3 regions of the Streptomyces sp. NPDC056835 genome follow, and region 3 is predicted to be linked to each of the others. Evidence: riboswitches for the same ligand, from Rfam matches in the RefSeq annotation. Region 3 holds a riboswitch; each other region holds the start of a gene.
The links. A riboswitch is a leader RNA that binds a small molecule or an ion and turns the genes downstream of it on or off. The one in region 3 is predicted to bind cyclic di-AMP.

Region 1: linked by a shared signal. The riboswitch ahead of ACFRMN_RS26770 (M23 family metallopeptidase) and the one ahead of ACFRMN_RS23620 (transglycosylase family protein) in region 3 are both predicted to bind cyclic di-AMP.
Region 2: linked by a shared signal. The riboswitch ahead of ACFRMN_RS27455 (transglycosylase SLT domain-containing protein) and the one ahead of ACFRMN_RS23620 (transglycosylase family protein) in region 3 are both predicted to bind cyclic di-AMP.

What each region holds. Positions count from the first base shown of each region.
Region 1 is NZ_JBHUBB010000026.1:24,233-27,498, forward strand. Features, by position in the region: gene ACFRMN_RS26765 (aldo/keto reductase) at 1-885, opposite strand, end outside; gene ACFRMN_RS26770 (M23 family metallopeptidase) at 1,010-2,035, opposite strand; cyclic di-AMP (ydaO/yuaA leader) riboswitch at 2,047-2,200, opposite strand; gene ACFRMN_RS26775 (PP2C family protein-serine/threonine phosphatase) at 2,495-3,266, opposite strand, start outside.
Region 2 is NZ_JBHUBB010000027.1:24,087-27,352, reverse strand. Features, by position in the region: gene ACFRMN_RS27465 (hypothetical protein) at 1-490, shown strand, start outside; gene ACFRMN_RS27460 (hypothetical protein) at 494-1,111, shown strand; cyclic di-AMP (ydaO/yuaA leader) riboswitch at 1,805-1,993, shown strand; gene ACFRMN_RS27455 (transglycosylase SLT domain-containing protein) at 1,998-2,828, shown strand; gene ACFRMN_RS27450 (amino acid permease) at 2,930-3,266, opposite strand, start outside.
Region 3 is NZ_JBHUBB010000021.1:17,762-21,027, reverse strand. Features, by position in the region: gene ACFRMN_RS23630 (cytochrome P450) at 1-97, shown strand, start outside; gene ACFRMN_RS23625 (transglycosylase family protein) at 245-1,255, shown strand; cyclic di-AMP (ydaO/yuaA leader) riboswitch at 1,520-1,696, shown strand; gene ACFRMN_RS23620 (transglycosylase family protein) at 1,704-2,408, shown strand; gene eno (phosphopyruvate hydratase) at 2,728-3,266, shown strand, end outside.

The sequences.
Region 1 (3,266 bases), on a different contig from region 3:
AGCCAGCAGCGCGGGCAGTTGCTCGGTCGTACGCGCGGACGCGAGCGGCGCGACCACGGTCGGCTGCGCCGCCAGCCAGGCCAGCGCGACGGTCGCGACCTCGGCGCCCCGCGCCCCGGCGATCCGGTCCAGCGCGGTCAGGACTTCGGCGCCCCGCTCCGACGCCAGATATTCGGCCGCCTTGCCGGCCCGGGGACTGTCGACCTCGGTCCCCGGACGGTACTTGCCGGTGAGGAAGCCCGACGCCAGCGCGGCGTACGGCACGGCCGAGAGCCCGTGCCGGAGCACGGTGTCCCGGAGCTCGCCCTCGTAGGTGTCCCGGGAGACCAGGTTGTAGTGCGGCTGGAGCGCCACATAGCGGGCCAGCCCCTCGCGCTCCGAGAAGGCGAGCGAGGCGGCCAGCCGCTCCGCGCTGATGTTGGAGGCGCCGAGCGCGCGGACCTTGCCCGCCCGCACCAGCTGGTCGAGGGCGGTCATGATCTCCTCGACCGGCACCTCGGGGTCGTCGAAGTGCGTGTAGTAGAGGTCGACGTAGTCCGTACGGAGCCGGCGCAGCGACTCCTCGGCCCCGGCCTTGATGGTGGCCGCCCTGAGCCCCTTGTACCGCGGGTGCGCGCCCACCTTGGTCGCGACCAGCACGTCGGAGCGATTGCCACGCGACGCGATCCAGTCGCCGATGACGGTCTCGGACTCACCGCCCTCGTTGCCGGGGGCCCACGAGGAGTACATGTCGGCGGTGTCGATGAAGTTCCCGCCCGCGGCGGCGTACGCGTCGAGGACGGCGAAGGAGGCCGTCTCGTCGGCGGTCCAGCCGAAGACATTGCCGCCGAGGGCGAGCGGGAAGACGTGCAGATCGGAGGAGCCCAGTGGGCGCAGAGCGGTCATAGGGAGATGCAACCCCTGAGGGGGGCGTCCCAACCCGCTCCGCGCCCGTATGTGGGCCTTATGGGGGAATACCCCGGGGGGAATACCCAGAGGGATTACCCAGGGGAATGCCCGCGGGGAAGCCCTACGGGTTGAGGCCCTTGCCGCGCAGCCAGCTCATCGGGTCCAGGCCCGTGCCGCCCGCCGTGTGGACTTCGAGGTGCAGATGGGCGCCGGTCACATTGCCGGTCGCGCCGACCCTGCCGATGACCTCGCCGGTGGTGACCTTCTGCCCGGCGCTGACGGAGATGGAGGACTGGTGGGCGTACCAGATCTCCGTGCCGTCATCGAGCTCCAGGACCGTGCGGTATCCGTACGAGCCCGACCAGCCGGCCGACTTGATCGTGCCGCTGTGCACGGCCTTGAGCGGGGTGCCCGTCGGCGCGGCGAAGTCCAGGCCGGTGTGCTGGCCGGAGGACCACAGGGAGCCGGCCTGACCGAAGGTCGAGGTGATCGTGTACGAGGAGGTGGGGATCGCGTAGCTGGCGGCCAGCTTGGCCAGCCGCTCCTTCTCCGCCTTGGCCCTGGCCTCCGCCTCTGCCTTCTTCTTCGCCTCTTCGATCTTCTTCTCGGCCTCGGTCTGCTGCTTCTTGGCCTCGGCCGCGGCCTGCTCGGCCGCCGCGGACTCCGCGGCGGCCTTCCGCGCCGCCTCGGCGCCGGTCTGCTGTGCCTCGGCCTGCTGGAGGATTCGGGCGCGCAGCGCCTCTCCCGCGTCGGTGGCGCCCTGCTCGGTGTCGGCGGCCGTGAGCCCGGCGGTGGTGAGCGGGGCGGCGAGGACTTCGGAGTCGGAGTCGTCCGAGGCGAGGGAGCCCATTCCCGGCAGGGACTTGGCGTCCGGGAGATTGTCCGTGATCGCGTCGGGCAGGGATATGGAGACCGCGGGCTTGTCCTGCGCGGTGGCGATGCCGCCCGCGCCGACGGCGGCGATGACGCCGACGCCGAGGACGGTGGAGCTACGGGCCAGTCCGCGCTGCTTGGCGACGCGGTGCCGGCCGCGTACGGGCCGTATGGACTCCTCGGTGGGATTCCATTCCCCCCATGCCCTGTCCGGCTCGCTGCCGAGGGAGTGCGTTTCGAAGACGGCTTCGGGGGCAGGCTTGTTGGACGCCACTGAGGCGTGCTCCTTTCCTTCCTTCTCGCCTACCGGGTTAGCTGACGGGTTCGGAGCAGGAAGGTCTCCTACGGGCGCTCCTGCCGCACAGGGCAGCAAAAGACACCCGATTCACCCCAATTGGTGGTTCCCCGGTTCCCTCGCGGGATTCGGCGCGTGCGCACGGCGCCATCTCTTACGACGGCTGGGACGACCGCGCTGCGTTATCGAACGTTAATAGAGACCCGGCCCATATTCCAAGCTGTTCCGGGTGATCATTAACGACTTCGCATCGGACGTACCGGGACGTAGCGGAACGCAATCGGGCGAGTTGACAGCCCGTCAGGGAAGTCGGCATTTCTGACGGTGTGTCAAATGTTATGCGGAGGGATACCTCTCGATTACCTACAGTGGCGAGAGCTCCCGCCGGCCCCGCGCCGGGCGATGAGGGTGACGACTCCGACGGCGATCGCGGCCGTCTCACGGCACCAGGGGCATGGTCCTGCGCCGCTCCGGTTCGCCCTCCGAGGGCCGGCTGACCGCCAGCAGCGCCATGTCGTCCTGGCTCCCGCCGCCCGTGTGCCGCCGTACGTCGTCGATGAGCGCCTGAAGTATCTCGTCGGGCCCCTGGAAGACCCGCCCGTCGAGCCGGTCGCGCGGGACGTAGAAGACCCCGTGGGCATCGCGCGCCTCGGTGAGCCCGTCCGTGTAGAAGAGCAGCGTCGCGCCTTCCGGATACAGGGCCTGCTCGGCGCGGTCCGGCCACGCGCCCAGTTCGCTCATCCCGAGCGGCAGCGCGTGGTCGCTCGGGGCGAGCATCCGCACCTCACCGTCGCCGCACATCAGCAGCGGCTCGGGATGGCCGCGGTTGAGCAGCCGCACCACTCCCTCGTCGTGCGGGATCTCGGCGAGTACGGCGGTGGTGAACCCCTCGAAGATGTCGAGCCCGTCCCGCCGCGTCCCCTCACGTCTGAGCGCGCGCTCCAGCCGCTGCGCGACTCCCTCCAGCGAACTCTCCTGCTCGGCGGCCTCCCGGAATGACCCGATGACCACCGCCACCGCTTCGACCGCGTCAAGACCCTTCCCCCGTACGTCCCCGACCACCAGCCGCACCCCGTACGGCGTGTCCTGTACGGCGAAGAGGTCCCCGCCGATGAACGCGCCCTCCTGCGCCGCCTCGTACCGCGCGGCGATCCGCAGCCCCCCGATCCGCTCGGCGGGTCTGGGCAGCACCGCGCGCTGGGCGGTCTCG
Region 2 (3,266 bases), on a different contig from region 3:
CCTCCTGGTCATCATGGGAGGGCTCACCCTCGGCCGGGGAGCCGTCCTCGCCATCAGCGCCACCCTCGCCGCCATCCAGGGCTTCCTGTGGTGGTTCTCCCCCTGGGCCTCTCATGTCTACGCCGCCTCGCAGGGCCTGCCGCTGCGCGACAACCTCGGCAACCAGGCTCCGGAACTGCCCGCGAGCATCCCCATGTTCATGCTCCTGGCGGCGGCTGTCATCGAAACGCTGCTGTGGCTGGGCTCGACGCGTGGCTGGTCGAACCGGTGGCTGCCCCAGCTTCTGGGCGCGTCCGGCGGACTGGTGATCAGCGTCTCGGTGCTCCTCCAGAAGTCCCTGCTCGGTGATTCCGGCACTCCCGACGCCGCCGGTCTGCTGGCCGCCGCCGTCGTGGGCCTGGCCTTCGGCGCCCTCGCCGGCTTCCTCGGCGCGCGCTTCGCCGTCATCCTGCGCGCCAATACCCCGACCTCAAGCCCGGAAGGCAACTGATCCGTGCACAGCCATCTCACCGGCCCCGCCCCGGCGCCGTCCTCACGCACCACCACTCCCCGGCCCCCGGCCCGCCGCGTACGCTCCCTGGTCCTCGCGCTGTCCGCGGTGGCGGCCCTGCTCTTCGCGTCGGCCACGCCGGCCGCCGCCTACGAGCCAGTCGGGATCGTGCACACCGAACGCGTCCAGGCGGGCCCGTACAGCCTGACCATCGGGTTCTCCACCTGGCCGCTGCGTGCCATGCAGTCGCTGGACTTCACCTTCGCCCCCGAAGGAGGGATAGCGGGCAAATCGGGCACGCTCACCCGTGACGCCACCGGCCTCGACTCCGGTGACCGCGTCACCCCGCTGGCGCGCCACCCCCGCAAACTCGATGTCTGGGGTCTGGACATCAAGTCCTTCCCCGACCCGGGCGACGTGGCGCTCACCTTCGCCATCGACGGCCCCGAGGGTCATGGCACGGGGACCCTCAAGCACCTGACCGTCCTCGACCAGCCGGGCCCGCCCCTGTCGCTGAGCTGGAGCGTCTGCGCCCTGCCCGTCCTCGGGCTGATCGCCTTCCTGGTCATCGCCTGGCGGCGCAACGAACCGGCGCGCCGGCTCGCCGAGTTGGGCATATAGCGCGGAACGCGCGCTGTGCGCGCAGGCGGCCGAAGGGGGAGCGTGGGACTGGACCACGCTCCCCCTTCGGCCGCGAACTGCCTTTTGCCGAAGGGGTGGTCGTCGCTTTCGATCCACTCTTCGGTGAAAGGCTGCCACGGAACTGACACGTGGCCCGCCCGTGTTCGGAAACGATAGAAGGTCAGAAACGCGCACGGCTCCGCCAATTCGATGGCGTTGAGCGGTTCAATGGCCGCGAGAAGCGGCTCGCACGGGGGCCGCAGGGGTTCGCGAGAGGCCGCCAAGGGCGGCTTCCGAATTACGCGATCATGCGCGATACGGCGGCCCTTGTGAGGCGCCCGCATTTCCGGTCATGGGTGGGACTGTCGAGGTCGGACCGACCAGGCCACATCACGCCTTTATGGGCGATTTATGTCTGTTCTCCCCGAAGTCCATTTATGTAGCGTTTACGCGGCTTTCCATGCTCTGCTCGGTGTCGTGACCTGGACATTTCCGTCATGGGCGTGATGTGTGTCACGTAAGTTCCCGGTCGCGGGCCCGCCTCCTCGTCCATTTCGCGCGCGGGGAAGGCGAGTTGAGTTCCCCGGTATCGGGCCGATAACGAGATCATTTCGGGCCGGATTCACGAATTGGATTCCGTTGTGAATTCAGGGCTTGTTTCGTCCGGGCGTCCTCGCTTACGTTCTCGTCACTCCGGATGGAACGCCGAATCCTGCCGCTGTCCGGAGCCCCACACCCACCCACGTCCGGCAGGAGCGGGGGACCCAGGTAAGTCGCCGATCCGTACTCCGGACCGGCTTGGGGTTAAGCCGCGTTCACAGTGCGGCCGGGCATCTCCAGTCCGAACCCGACAGCTCACCTCGCAGGCGCAGGAGAGGAATTCGTCATGGCCTCAAAGGCTAAGCACCGTCGTCCCAAGAACAGCCCCGTCGCCAGAGGTCTCGTCACCGCGGGCACGGGCGGTGCCGTACTCGCCTTCCCCCTGCTGGCCGCCACCACCGCGGAAGCGGCCCCGTCGGCGCACACCGCCGCCACCGCAAAGGTGACCCTGACCCCGGCCGCCACCGTCCAGACGGAAACCCCGGCGACCTACTCCGTGGTCTGGGGGGACTCGCTGTCCAAGATCGCGGACGAGTACTCGCTGAGCGGCGGCTGGCAGCAGCTCTACGAGGACAACCGCGACGTCATCGGCGGCGACCCGTGCTTTATCCTCCCCGGTCTCACACTGACGCTCGGTACGGGGTCCGACTCGCAGACCCCGGCAGACTCGACCGCCGACTCCAGCGCGGACTCGACCGGCGACTCCACCGCCGACGAGCAGGCCACGTCGGCGCCTGACGAGAGCGCCACGGCCGATACGGGCGCCGACGCCACCGCGGCGGCCACGACGACGTACGCCGACAACCTGGACGGCTGGATCCAGGAGTCGCTGGACGTCATGGCGGCGCACGGCATCCCCGGCTCGTACGACGGCATCTACCGCAACATCATGCGCGAGTCCTCGGGCAACCCGTGGGCCATCAACAACTGGGACTCCAACGCCGCCGCCGGTACCCCGTCCAAGGGGCTCCTGCAGGTCATCGACCCCACGTTCCAGGCCTACCACGTGCCCGGTACGTCGACGGACAGCTACGACCCGGTCGCCAACATCACCGCCGCGTCCAACTACGCGGCCGACCGGTACGGCTCGATCGACAACGTGAACGGCCCCTACTGACAGGCCCGCACACCGCTCGCGGCGGGCCGGACCAGCCCTCAGGGCCGGTCCGGCCCGCCGCGTTCCGCGTGCGCGCGTTCCCGCGTTCCCGCGTCCCGGGCTCAGGCGCGCCGCGCGCGCAGCTCCCGTACCCCCGCCGCCGCCAGGACGAGCGCCGTCGCGCCCAGGGACCACAGCAGCTGTGGGCGTGCCGCGTCATTCGTCAGCATCAGGCCGAACACGACCGCCATCGCGGCGAGCGTGGCCCAGGTCAGCCCCGGGAAGAGCCACATCCGCAGCACCAGCCGCTCCGGCGCCTCCCGTTCGATACGGGGTCGCAGCCGCAGCTGCGACACGGCGATCAGGGCCCATACGAAGAGGAGCACCGCGCCGACCGCGTTGAGCATGTACAGGAAGACCGAGTCGGGCCACTTGAGATTGAGCAGCACCGAGACGAAG
Region 3 (3,266 bases):
ACTTGCGGGAGATCCTGCCGATTTGCGCTGGCGCGGAGGGCTCATCATGCGTGGATTGCGCACGCTTCCGGTGCAGTTCACGCCATTGTCCGGCTGAAGGATTACTGACGGTCCGTCAAGACTGTGACTTTCACGTGATCTCCGCTGCATCGACTTGTGACAGTAGTTCGAGTACCGCTACGTTCTCGAAAACTCAGCCGCCACACGCAGCAGTCGAAACATCAGTCACACGGAAGGCAATCGCATGCGCTCCGGGAACGGCCGACACCGTCGACCTCGCCAGGCCCCCGCTCTGATCGTCGCGGCAGGGGTGACCGGCTCGGCGATCGCCATTCCGCTGCTCGGCGCCGCCGGTGCCAGTGCGGCGGACGCTTCCACCTGGGACCGCGTCGCCGAGTGCGAGAGCGGCGGCATGTGGAGCGCGGACCTCAAGAACGGCTACTACGGCGGACTCCAGATCTCCCAGGAGACCTGGGACGACTTCGGCGGCGCGGAGTACGCGGCCAGCGCCGACCTCGCGAGCCGCTCGCAGCAGATCGCGATAGCCGAGAAGATCCTTGACGCGCAGGGGCCGCGGGCGTGGGCCAGTTGCGCCGCGGTCTCCGGGCTGACGGCGGGCAGCGCGGCGCCGGGCGTGGATCCCGGTACGACGCCCGAGGCGGCGCCGGAGACGGCACCCGAGTCGTCCGAGTCGTCCGAGACGTCCGGAACGCCCAAGCCCTCCGAGACGTCCGGGAAGACAGGGGGCGCCTCCTCGCCCGACTCGTCTCCGTCGGACGCCCCCTCGGGCGCCTCCTCGGCCACCCCGGACGCCCCGGCCTCCGACGGTACGAAGGAGCCCGCTCCCGCCGATCCCTCCGGCTCCGCCGGGTCCGGTGACGGCGCCGCCAAGGGCAAGCACCGCGGCGACGCCGCCCCGGACGACTCCGTACCAGGCAATTCGGGCGAAGAGCGGGAATCCGGCCGTCATGCCTCGCGAGGTGACGGATCGACACGTAACGCGGATGGCGCGGTGGACGGCACGGCAGGCGGCGTGACGGACGGCACGGCGGACGGCGTGACGGGCGAAACGGAAGGCGCGGGCGCGGTGGACGGTGAGTACACCGTCCGTGCGGGCGACTGCCTTTGGCTCATCGCCGATGAACGCGAGGTGCCCGGCGGGTGGTCCGCGATCTACGAGGCGAACAAGGAAACCGTCGGCGCCGACCCCGACCTGATCCTCCCTGGCCAGACCCTTGATCTTGGCGTGAAGTAGGGGCAGTTAGAGACCCTATGTCCACTTCTGGGAAAGTGAGACAAGGGTCTCTTCGCCGCAACTGGGGTCTTTTGGTCCGGCGGTTGGGTCGTTTCCTCTCTCACCTGCGCAAATGGGTTCGCTCAAGGGGGAGGTAAGGGCGATTTTTCCTTGATGTGCTTCTTTGAACAACGGGCAGACCTGTGATTACGGTCTGAACCGCTCGCACCGCGGGCCCCGTCGACCGTCACGCCGAATCCTGCCGTCGGTCGGGGGGAGTAACCGACGCGTCATGCGCCGTAGGCAGGAGCGGGGGACCCAAAGGTTCGCGCCGGGCTCCGGCCGTCGAGAGACGGCCGAGGACCGGCTTGGGGTGAAGCCATGTGCGACTGAGCACAAGGCCGGGCAACTCACTTGGCCCGAACCCGACAGCTGACCTCGTAGGCGTCGGTGAGGGAGATGTTCCATGCTGCTGCGTTCCAGCAAGGGCAAGCACCGCCGCCCGTCGAAGGCCGCCCGCTACGCCACGCTCGCCGGGGTCACCGGTGCCGCCGTCGCCGCCCCGTTGATCGGCGCGACCTCGGCCTCCGCCGCGACCGCCGCCGAGTGGGACAAGGTCGCGCAGTGCGAGTCCGGAGGCAACTGGTCCATCAACACGGACAACGGCTTCTACGGCGGCCTCCAGTTCACGCCGTCCACCTGGGCCGCCTACGGCGGTACCGCGTACGCCGCCCGCGCCGACCAGGCCAGCAAGTCCCAGCAGATAGCCGTCGCCGAGAAGGTCCTCGCCGGCCAGGGCAAGGGCGCGTGGCCGAACTGCGGCGTGGGCCTGTCCAGCGCCGCGTACGACGGCGGCTCCGCCACCCAGCCCACCCAGAAGCAGTCGCAGCCGAAGCAGCGGCAGGCTCCCAAGCCGCAGCAGTCGCAGCAGGCGCAGCCGAAGCAGCAGGAGACCACGCGCGGCGCGGCCCAGCCGGCCTCGCGCGGCGAGAGCCGTCCCACCACGATCAAGAAGGGTGACGGCGAGTACAAGGTCAAGTCGGGCGACTCCCTCTCCAAGATCGCCAAGGCCGAGGACGTCAAGGGCGGCTGGCAGAAGCTGTTCGACCTGAACAAGGACATCGTCAGCGACGCCGACGTGATCTACCCGGGCCAGCAGCTCCACCTGAGCTGACCCACCCGGCCCAAGCCGGGCACACCCGGCCCGTCCGGCCCTGTCCGGGGCCCACCCGGGACCGGCCCCACCCGAGACCGCCCCGGTCCGGCGCGTAACCCCCGTACGCGCCGGGCCGGGGTTCCGGCTGTGGCCCGCCCGCGGGTGGCGGTGGCTCCGGCCGTGGCTCTGGCGGTGGCTCCGGCCGTGGGGGAATCGCACCTCATTTCGTCTTAGGTGGCGGGCACCGGCCGACCGATCACCCCGCGCCGGATAGTCTCGTGTCGCAAGGCCAATGAGACCCTGCACTCCAAGCGTCACATCCCAGAAGGAGATGCTCGTGCCGTCCATCGACGTCGTCGTAGCCCGGGAAATCCTCGACTCCCGAGGCAACCCCACGGTCGAGGTCGAGGTCGGCCTCGACGACGGCAGCACGGGTCGTGCTGCTGTCCCCTCCGGTGCCTCCACCGGTGCGTTCGAGGCCCTTGAGCTCCGCGACGGTGACCAGAACCGCTACCAGGGCAAGGGTGTCGAGAAGGCCGTCCTCGCCGTCATCGAGCAGATCGGCCCGGAGCTGGTCGGGTACGACGCCACCGAGCAGCGCCTGATCGACCAGGCGATGTTCGACCTGGACGCCACCCCGGACAAGTCGTCGCTCGGCGCCAACGCCATCCTCGGCGTCTCCCTCGCCGTCGCGCACGCCGCCTCCGAGGCCTCGGACCTCCCGCTCTTCCGCTACCTCGGCGGCCCGAACGCGCACCTGCTGCCCGTTCCGATGATGAACATCCTGAACGGCGGCTCGCACGCCGACTCCAACGTGGACATCCAGGAATTCATGATCGCCCCGATCGGCGCGGAGTCCTTCTCCGAGGCCCTGCG